Regions from separate parts of the Nonomuraea sp. NPDC049480 genome, predicted to be linked through region 1. Evidence: riboswitches for the same ligand, from Rfam matches in the RefSeq annotation. Region 1 holds a riboswitch; the other holds the start of a gene.
What was found. A riboswitch is a leader RNA that binds a small molecule or an ion and turns the genes downstream of it on or off. The one in region 1 is predicted to bind cyclic di-AMP.
Positions count from the first base shown of each region.

Region 2: another riboswitch for cyclic di-AMP. It lies ahead of ACIBX3_RS28035 (NlpC/P60 family protein); the one in region 1 lies ahead of ACIBX3_RS26505 (glycoside hydrolase family 25 protein).

Region 1 is NZ_JBITMD010000009.1:202,854-207,659, forward strand. It holds gene ACIBX3_RS26495 (aldehyde ferredoxin oxidoreductase C-terminal domain-containing protein) at 1-485, shown strand, start outside; gene ACIBX3_RS26500 (RNA polymerase subunit sigma-70) at 485-1,429, shown strand; cyclic di-AMP (ydaO/yuaA leader) riboswitch at 1,866-2,012, shown strand; gene ACIBX3_RS26505 (glycoside hydrolase family 25 protein) at 2,025-2,801, shown strand; gene ACIBX3_RS26510 (hypothetical protein) at 3,606-4,004, shown strand; gene ACIBX3_RS26515 (multicopper oxidase family protein) at 4,095-4,806, shown strand, end outside.
Region 2 is NZ_JBITMD010000010.1:105,654-110,459, reverse strand. It holds gene ACIBX3_RS28045 (RDD family protein) at 1-1,199, opposite strand, end outside; gene ACIBX3_RS28040 (amino-acid N-acetyltransferase) at 1,298-1,855, opposite strand; cyclic di-AMP (ydaO/yuaA leader) riboswitch at 2,134-2,285, shown strand; gene ACIBX3_RS28035 (NlpC/P60 family protein) at 2,292-3,326, shown strand; gene ACIBX3_RS28030 (LuxR C-terminal-related transcriptional regulator) at 3,330-3,542, opposite strand; gene ACIBX3_RS28025 (winged helix-turn-helix transcriptional regulator) at 4,381-4,782, opposite strand.

The DNA.
Region 1 (4,806 bases):
CCCTCGAGCACGATCTCGACTTCGATCCCGTCGCCGGGCTGGTCTACAGCTTCCCCGAGGCGCGGCGGATCGGGGCCGAGCCCGCCCCGGCCGGGCAGGTCGACGCCGAGCGGGGGCGGCGGAGCGCCCGGCTGCTGCGGCTGTGGAGCGGGCTGGACGCGCTCAACCTGTGCGTGTTCGCCTCCTCCCCCACCAGGCCGCTGACCATCGACCGCCTGACCGCGCTGGTCACCGCCGTGCTGGGCCGGGACTTCACCCTGGAGGATCTCCTCGGCGCCGGGCAGCGGCGGCTCGACGAGATGCGCGCGTACGCCGAACGCGAGGGCATGGGCGCCGGGCGCGACGAGTTGCCCGCGCGGATGCACGAGGAGCCGGTCGCCGAAGGCCCCCACAAGGGCGCCGTGCTGGACCGGGAGGCGTTCGGGCGGGCCCGCGACGCTTTCTACGCGGAGCTCGGCTGGCCGAGCGGCATCGGGGCGAGCTGATGGTGCACTGCTACCGCATGCTGGGCTCGGTCGAGGAGGCCGAGGACCTGGTGCAGGAGACGTTCCTGCGGGCGTGGAAGGGGCTGCGAAGCTTCGAGGGCCGATCGTCGCTCCGGGCGTGGCTGTACCGGATCGCGACGAACGCCTGCCTCGACGCCCTCGACGGCCGGGCGCGGCGCGTCCTGCCGCACCACCTGGCGCCCCCGTCCGATCCCAGCGTGGACCTGCCGCCGCGCACCGACGTCCCCTGGCTGCAGCCGTTCCCCGACCGGATGTGGGAGCCGGCCGCGCCCGGCGATTCCGGGCCGGATGCCGTGGCGGTCTCCAGGGAGACGCTGGAGCTGGCGTTCCTGGCCGCGATCCAGCACCTGCCGCCCCGGCAGCGCGCGGTGCTGATCCTGCGTGACGTGGCCGGCTGGCCGGCCAAGGAGGTCGCGACGCTGCTGGAGGGCAGCGTGGCCGGCGTGAACAGCGCGCTGCAGCGGGCACGGGCGACGATGCGCGAGCACCTGCCCGAGCACCGCATGGACTGGGCGCCGGCGGCCGAGCCGTCGCCGGAGGAGCGGGCGGTGCTGCGGCGGTACATGGACGCGATGGAGCGGGCCGACCTCGCCGCCGTGGCCACGCTGCTGGCCGCCGACGTGCGGGCGACGATGCCGCCGTTCCCGATGTGGTTCCGCGGGCGGGCGGCGGTCATGGCGTCGCTGGAGGCGAGCTGGGACGCCGACGCTCCCTGGTACGTCGGATCCTTCCGCATGGTGCCCGTCGGCGCCAACCGGCAGCCCGCGGCGGCGGCCTACGTCCGGGCGCCCGGAGACACGACCTTCCGCGCGTTCGCGGTCGGCGTGCTCCGCATCGAGGCGGGGCTGATCACGGAGATCACAGCCTTCCACGACACCGGCCTGTTCGCCGCCTTCGGCCTCCCCTCCGAACGCGACCGATGAGTCCGCACCATGGCGGTTCGGCGCACTCCCAGTCGGCAACCGCACCTTCCACACCGGCCTGCGGAGCCGGGTGCGCAGGTTCGGATCCTGCACGGGGGCACGCAGAACACGGGAAGCATCTTCGGACACTCATCATGCAGTGCCGGCGGCCGCGCAATCGAAAGACGGGGCCGATTCGCCTTCTCGTACGCAATGGTGAGCCGCGGGTGGAAGCGACGGCCGGCCAAAACTTTACCCAATCCCAAACCCGCTGCCAGCACGGCATTTCAGGCCTCCTGGCAGGCCGACACACCGATATCCGATTTGCCCCTCTTGTGTCATCTTTGGGATATATGTACCTTTTGCGTAATCGCGGCACATGTCCAGGCGAGCTTCTCGTCACATCATTGCCGCTTCGTTGACCGGACCGTGCGTTCGTCCTGGAGATCCTCAGGGCAACGCCCGGCCGCCGAATCCGCGCCTCGCGGAGCCGGGGACCCATCCTCTTTTCGGGGTGAATCGGACGCCAGCCCAGGCTGCGCCCGTAGGGCACTTCCACGCCCGAACCCGTCAGCTAACCCGGTAGGCGGCATGGAAGCAAGGAGTCAATGCCCTCATGCCCAAGCCCCGGCTTGCCGCAATCGCCCATACCCTCAAGAACCAGCTCGATCTCCCCAGCAAGCGCTTCAGCCTCGTCATCGGCGGTGCGATCCTCGCCGGAACCACCGCCATCACGGGCGTGACCGGCACGGCGCTCGCCTCGTCCATCGAGCACAGCTCGGTACACGAGGCTCACCCGGAAACCGCATCACTCACGTACGGCGTGGACGTCTCCAGGTACGAGTCCGACTTTGACTGGAACGCCAGCCCGGCCGAGTTCGGCATCATCAAGGCCACCGAAGGCACGAGCTTCCGCGACGCCTCGTTCGCCAGACACTGGCGTGAGATGGACAAGAAGGGAATCGTGCGCGGCGCCTACCACTACGGCCACCCCGGCAACGACCCCATCGGCGAGGCCGAGTACTTCCTGTCCATGGTGAACTCCCAGCCCGCCAAACCCGGCGACCTGCTCGTCCTGGACCTGGAAACCAGCAACGGTAAGTCCGTCGCCGAGGTCAACGCCTGGGCCAAGGCATGGCTGTCGCACGTGAAGACCAAGACCGGAATCACCCCGATGCTCTACAGCGGCTGGAACTTCGCCAACGCCTATGGCAAGGGCCTGGCCGAATACCCGCTGTGGGTCGCCCACTACAGCAAGCCCAAGGGCGAGCTCACCCCACCCGCCGACTGGAAGTCCTGGACCATCCACCAGTACACCGACTCCCCCGTCGACCAGAACGTCTCCGCACTGACCCCCGACCAACTGCGCAAGCTGGGCCGCCCTGCTGTCTGACCGAGCAGACGGAGATGGCAGCGGCCATCACCCGACGGTGGAGGTTGGGACAGCCGCCCGCGTGCCCTTTCCGACCTTCACCGCTCCACTTCTGCCCCGCAATGCATCACGGGCACCTGGCGACGCGCTGCTCGGCCCGCGCCTGCAGCGAGGCCGGCAGGCCGCTCCGTAAACCAGTCAGCTCCTGGGACGACAAGAGCACGGCAGCACCACATGGGCATGGTCAGGAAGGACAACCAGAACGCCTGACGAACTCACTCACCCGCTCCCCGGGAAAGTCCTCTGCCCGGAACGGCTGAACCCGCATGAAGAACCCGGTCGGTGCGATGCGCTTCACGCACGTCAACGCGTATCCGACGCGATTTCGACCGGTACTCAGCACGTGGGACATGAGCAGGTCCCTTAGTTCCGCCTGGCTGATGGCCGGCCAGTACAGGTGCACGCCGTCGACGGTCTCCCGGTCCAGGAGCCCTGCGCGGCGAAAATCGCCCCACGAGGCCATCCCATCCAAACTCCTATAGCATATAGTAGATCAGACGAGTGAGCTGGTCGACACCTTCGCGGCGCCCTTCGAGCGGTTGCTCCGCGACGGCGTGCTCGATGGCTCGCTCCGCGAAGTTCCTCCCACCGTCACCGCCACAGTGCTGTGCAAAACCGCCGGCTGGGGCTATGTCCACCTGCGCGCCGGCCACGAGTGGCCGCCTGAGCGCGCCAGGGACGCCGTCGTCGACCTGGTCACGAACGGCCTGCCGCCGTAAGGCGTTCCTACGACGCATCATAGGAGCCATCCCGTATGCTCTGACCATGAGGTCAACGGAGGCGGGACGGCCGGCGGGCATGCTGCCGCGTCTGCTGCTCCTCGTCCTCCTCATGCTGGGGGTGGCCGCGATGCACACGCTCGGCCACCTCGTCGGCCCCGACGCGCCTCAGCCGTCCGCCACCGGCATGCTCCATGCGGAGGGTGCGCACTCCCCCGTGCCGGACTCCGGATCCGGCGATGCGCCGAGCGGGGCTCCCGACCCGGCGTCCGTCTGCCTGGCGATCCTGGCCGCTCTCCTCATCCTGGCACCGCTGGGTCCGCGCATCGCAGGCCTGGCCGGCGCCTGGCTGCGATCGCATCCCGGATGGCGCGTATCACGGCGGCTTCGCGGCCCGCCTCCTCTGTCACTCATCCTGACGCGCACGGTCGTGCTGCGGACGTAGGCGTTCCGGCCCGGACCGCTGGAGCCGTCATGCCCAGCCTCGTCCGGTCTCCGCCCGTCCGTCAGCGCAAACGTCAGCGAGGCATCAACCATGCAGCAGATCACTCGGCGCGTCCTGTTCCGGGGCGGTCTCGGTCTCCTGGGCGGGGCCGCCCTCACCGCCTGCGACCAGAACCGCACCCCCACCTCCTCCCCCGCCTTCATCGGCCCGGCCAGCGACCAGGTCCGCGCCGCCGAACAGGCCCGCCGTCCCGGCGCGGTACGCGACTTCACCCTCGTGGCCGCCGAGAGCGAGGTGGATCTCGGCGGCCTGACCACACGAACCTGGGCCTACGACGGCCGTATCCCCGGCAGGGCGATCCAGGTGAAGGCCGGCGAGGTGATCCGCGCCCGCCTGTCCAACACCCTGCCCAAAGACACCAGCATCCACTGGCACGGACTGGCGCTCCGCAACGACGCCGACGGCGTCCCGGGCGTCACTCAGCAGCCCGTCGCGTCCGGAGCCACATACGTCTACGAGTTCACCACTCCCGACCCGGGCACGTACTGGTTCCACCCGCACACCGGCACCCAGCTCGACCGCGGGCTGTACGCCCCGCTGATCGTGGAGGACCCGAACGAGCCGCTCACGTACGACGGCGAATGGATCGTGATCCTCGACGACTGGCTGGACGGGGTCACCGGCACGCCGGACGAGGTGCTCGCCGAGTTGTCCGGCGGCATGGGGGGCATGGACCACGGTGGCGGTACGCCGGAGGAAATGCCGGGCACGGATCACGGCGCCATGACTCCGTCCCCCTCCG
Region 2 (4,806 bases), on a different contig from region 1:
CCGACCTGCACGACCTTGATGCCCATGATCATCTTGCCAAGCGTCTGACCCCTCATCTTGTGCATGAGGAAGTCGTAGCCGACATAGACGACCGTGATGATGATCGCCATGATGATGCCGAGGACGAACGAGCCGATCAGGCCCGTGGAGGCGCCAGTGGCCGAGTTGTAGCTCGCGAGCAGGACGGCGGTGAAGATGGCCGTCAGCACGACCATGGCGATGCCGAAGATGACTCCGTCGACGATCCTCGCCACCAGCCGCTGCCACCACTCCGCCAGCGGAGCCGGCGCGCCCGGCGGCTGCATCCCGACCGGCTGGCCGTAGGGCTGGCCGTAGCCCGGCTGCCCGTAGGCGGCCTGCTGCGGCTGCCCGTAGGCCTGGCCCTGACCGTACTGCTGCTGGTCGCCGTACTGCTGCTGACCATACTGCGGCTGGGCGTATCCGGGCTGGGACTGGGGCTGCTGCCCATAGCCCTGCTGCGGCTGCGAACCATATTGCTGCCCGTAGCCCTGCTGCTGGCCGTAGCCGGGCTGGGACTGTGGCTGCTGGCCGTAGCCCGGCTGGGACTGCGGCTGCTGGCCGTAGCCCGGCTGCTGTTGGCCGTAGTCGGGCTGGGACTGAGCCTGCTGACCGTAACCCTGCTGCTGGCCGTAGCCCGGCTGGGACTGCGGCTGCTGACCGTAGCCCTCCTGCTGAGCGCCGTACTGCCCGGAGGCGGGCTGCTGGCCGTAGCCGGGCTGGGACTGGGGCTGCTGCCCATAGCCCTGCTGCGGCTGCGAACCATATTGCTGCCCATAGCCGTGCTGCTGGCCGTAGTCCGGTTGGGACTGTGCCTGCTGACCGTAGCCCGGTTGCTGCTGGCCGTAGTCCGGTTGGGACTGCGCCTGCTGACCGTAACCCTGCTGCTGGCCATAGCCGTGCTGCTGGCCGTAGTCGGGTTGGGACTGAGCCTGCTGGCCGTAGCCCTGCTGCTGGCCGTGCTGGGGCTGGGAGTACTGCTGTTGCTGCTGCCCATAGCCCTGCTGACCGTACTGGGGCTGCTGACCGTAGGGGTCGTCCGCCCGGTAGCCGACCACAGTCGCGTCGGGATCGGGCTCGCCAGGGTGGCGGCCCGTGTTCTGCTGCCCGTAGTGGGGATTGCCGGGCGCAGAATTCTCGCCGGATTCGTCCTGTGGATACGGCGGCTGTCCGGTGCTCACCGTGTCACCTCGCTTCGAGTGCGCATGTGGCACGTGTCAGGACACATGCCCTGTGCTGCCCAACGTATCGACATAGGTATCAACAATCACCTTTCCATCTAGTCAAGGTCCGCGTCACCCGATGTCAGGTGGAGCAGCATGCGGGTGTTGCCCAGGGTGTTCGGCTTCACGTGTTCCAGGTCGAGGAACTCCGCGACACCCTCGTCGTACGAGGCCAGCAGTTCGGCGTAGACCTCGGGTGAGACCGGCGTGCCCTGGATCGGGCGGAAGCCGTGCCTGGCGAAGAAGTCGACCTCAAAAGTCAGACAGAATACACGCTGCAGCCCCAAATCCTTCGCCTGCTGTATGAGCGCCGAGACGATCCGATGGCCGACGCCTCTGCCTCGGCACTCGGGGTCGACGGCCACCGTGCGGACCTCGGCGAGGTCCTCCCACAGGACGTGGAGCGCGCCGCAGCCGACGACCCGCCCGTCCAACTCGGCGACCCAGAACTCCTGTACGTCCTCGTACAGCGTCACCGTGGTCTTCTCCAGGAGGCGGGGACCCGCGCCCGCGTAGGTGTCGACCAGGCGCCGGACCATGCGTACGTCGGGCGTGCGGGCACGCCGGACCACGACCGCGGTCTCGGGCACTGTCAGTTCGGCCACCTGCTCCATGGCTCTCCAGAGTACAGATGTCATTACGGCTCGGCCCTAACTCCCACGTCTGGCCCCATCCTGTGACATGTCACGGTCAACCCAGGCCTGGGCTCGGTCTCTCCTGGGCCCACGGCAGAACCGAGGACAAAGAGGACATAAAGTCTGTTCTGCACGATAGATCACGAGATCACCCCGTGACCCTTCAGTTGTGAAACCTCTACAGATCGAGCAGTTCTGGTTGAGCACGAACCCGGAGTGCATTAGTGTCCAGCGACAACGTTCCCCGCGTGTAGCGCGCGGGCGACACGCCCAATTCCCGTAAGGGGAGCCGGGGACCCGCCGGTGGCGACCCTCCGAACGCCACCATTGGGGTGAATCCGAGTTCTTCGGTAGGGCTGCTCCGGCCCGAACCCGTCAGCTAACCCGGTAGGCGGCAATGAGAGGAGCTCGGTTGGTGAAGCGCAAGAACCGTGGGGAGAAGTCGGCGGGCACGAACGCCCGCCCTCCGGAACGAGCCTGGCGCCGCCTAGGTGTGGCAGGCGTCACAGTGGCCGCGCTCCTGTTCGCAATCCCCATGGGTCCGGCGTCCGCCGACCCGAAGCCCTCGCTCAAGGATCTCTCCGAGCAGGTCGAGAAGCTGCATGTCGAGATCGAGACGCTGACGGAGCAGTACAACGGCCAGCGGGAGAAGTACAAGACCGCGCAGAAGGCCGCCGACGCCGCCCAGAAGACGCTGGCGGACAGCGAGGCCGATCTCGCCGCCAAGCGCGCCAAGGCCGTCCTGCTCGCCCAGAACGCGTACATGACCGGCGGCCTGAGCAGGGCGCTGGCGTTCACCTCCTCAGGGGATCCGGAGAAGTTCCTCGACCAGGCCGCCACCACGTATGCGCTGGAGGTGGAGCAGGGCGAGGAGTTCAACCAGCTCGCCAAGGCCATGGACGCCGCCACCCGCGCGAAGGCGGGCGCCCAGACGCGCATGGAGGAGCTGCAGAAGATCGTCGACGAGCTCGACACCAAGCGGGACAAGATCACCAAACTGGTGAGCAAAGCGGAGAGCAATCTGTTCAGGCGCGCCATGGGCGAGGCCGGCCAGTCCGGCAGCCGCGCTGTGCGGATCAACCTGCCGATCCCCGGCAACGGCAAGGCGGCCCAGGCCGCGAGGTGGGCGCTCACGCAGCAGCTCAAGCCGTACGTCTGGGGCGCCGAGGGCCCCAGTTCCTACGACTGCTCAGGCCTGGTGATGGCGGCCTTCCAGCGGGTGGGCATCTCGCTGCCGCACTACACCGGCAACCAGTGGACCGCAGGACGGCACATCTCCAAGTCCGAGCTGCGCCCCGGCGACCTCGTGTTCTTCTACAGCGATCTGCACCACGTCGGCATCTACCTGGGCGGAGGCATGATGGTGCACGCCCCCCGGACGGGTGATGTCGTGCGCGTCGCGTCGATCGAAAGGCGGCCGTACGCCGGCGCGGTGCGCATCGCCGACTGATCGTCAGATCAGCTGGCGGCGAGCTGCCCAGGCCACGGCCTCGATGGCCGTGGCCACGCCTATGCGGTCGCAGATGCCCCGTAACCGCCGGCGTACCGTCCGTCCGCTGATATCCAGACGTCTACCCACTCGATCGACCGTAACCCCTTTGGCAAGCTCCGCCAGTAACGCCAGATCCGCATGGCTCAGCTCAACGCCTTCAGTGAGCACATCCATCGGGAGCCCTCCCCCCCAACAGCAGAAATCGGACCGCACAACGGGCCGAAGCCGCTCGTCTCGCAGACGGTAAACGCATCCAGGAAAGGTCGTCAAGCGTGATAATCGCCTCCCTTGACGAACGCTATTGACATGATCCCTTATATGTGACGTACTCGCCATATGGTGACGGGACCCGTGGCGCGTGATGAGCGATCTCATTGATCAGCCCGGCGCATCGTACCCGCCGTCGATGGGCCCGGTCGACGTTCTCGGCTTCGATCCCTACGATTCGGATTTCCCGCGTGAACCGTACGCGTGCTATCGCGAAATGAGCGCGCGGAGCACGGTCTTCCGTACCTGTGCCGGATTGCTTGTTGTCACCACCCATGAGCATTGCGGAGCGATGCTCCCCGACCCCCGCTTCGGGCATGGATCCGACCCGCTGGCCAGAAGAGACGCAGGTCAGCCGGTCGAGTCGTTCCTGCGGACGGACCCGCCCGACCACACCAGGCTGCGTGCCCTGGTGAGCAAGTCGTTCACACCGCGCGTGCTCGAACGGCCACGCCCCCGCATCGAAGAGATAACCGCCGAACTGATCGGCGCGCCGCCGGATGAGGCGGACCTGGTTTCAGCATTCGCCTATCCGCTGCCGATCATGGTCATCACCGAAATACTCGGAGTGCCTCCGAAGGATCAGGAACGCTTTCGCGGCTGGAGTGAAATTCTTGCGCACGGCCTTGACCCGATGCTTACAGACGAACTCGTATCGGAAACCGGCCGGGCCGGAAGGGAGTTTCGCGGCTACTTCCGCGGCCTCCTGGCGATCAGGCGGGCACGGCCGGGCTGCCGTCGCGGCTCAGGCGCTGACGGCGTCGTAGCGCTCCCTGGCTTGCTCCACATCCTCGATGTGCGCCTCGGCCCAGCTCTTGATCGCGGCCACCAGCGGCATCAGGCTCTCTCCCAGCGGGGTGAGCTCGTAGTCCACCCGTACCGGCACCGAGGGCGTGAGCGTACGGGTGACCAGGCCGTCCCGCTCCAGGCCACGCAGGGTCTGGGTGAGCATCTTCTGGCTGACGCCCGCGATGCGCCTGGCCAGATCGCTGTAGCGGCACGGCCCCCGCTCCAGCGCGGTGAGCACCAGCGTGACCCACTTGTCGCTGAGGCGGTCGAGCAGCTTTCTGGAGGGACACTGGGAGAAGTACGCGTCGAACGCCTGCCTGGCCACCTCGCGCCGCTCCGCCGCCGTCTTCGTGGCCATCCGCTCGCTCCTTACGGTTTGTTA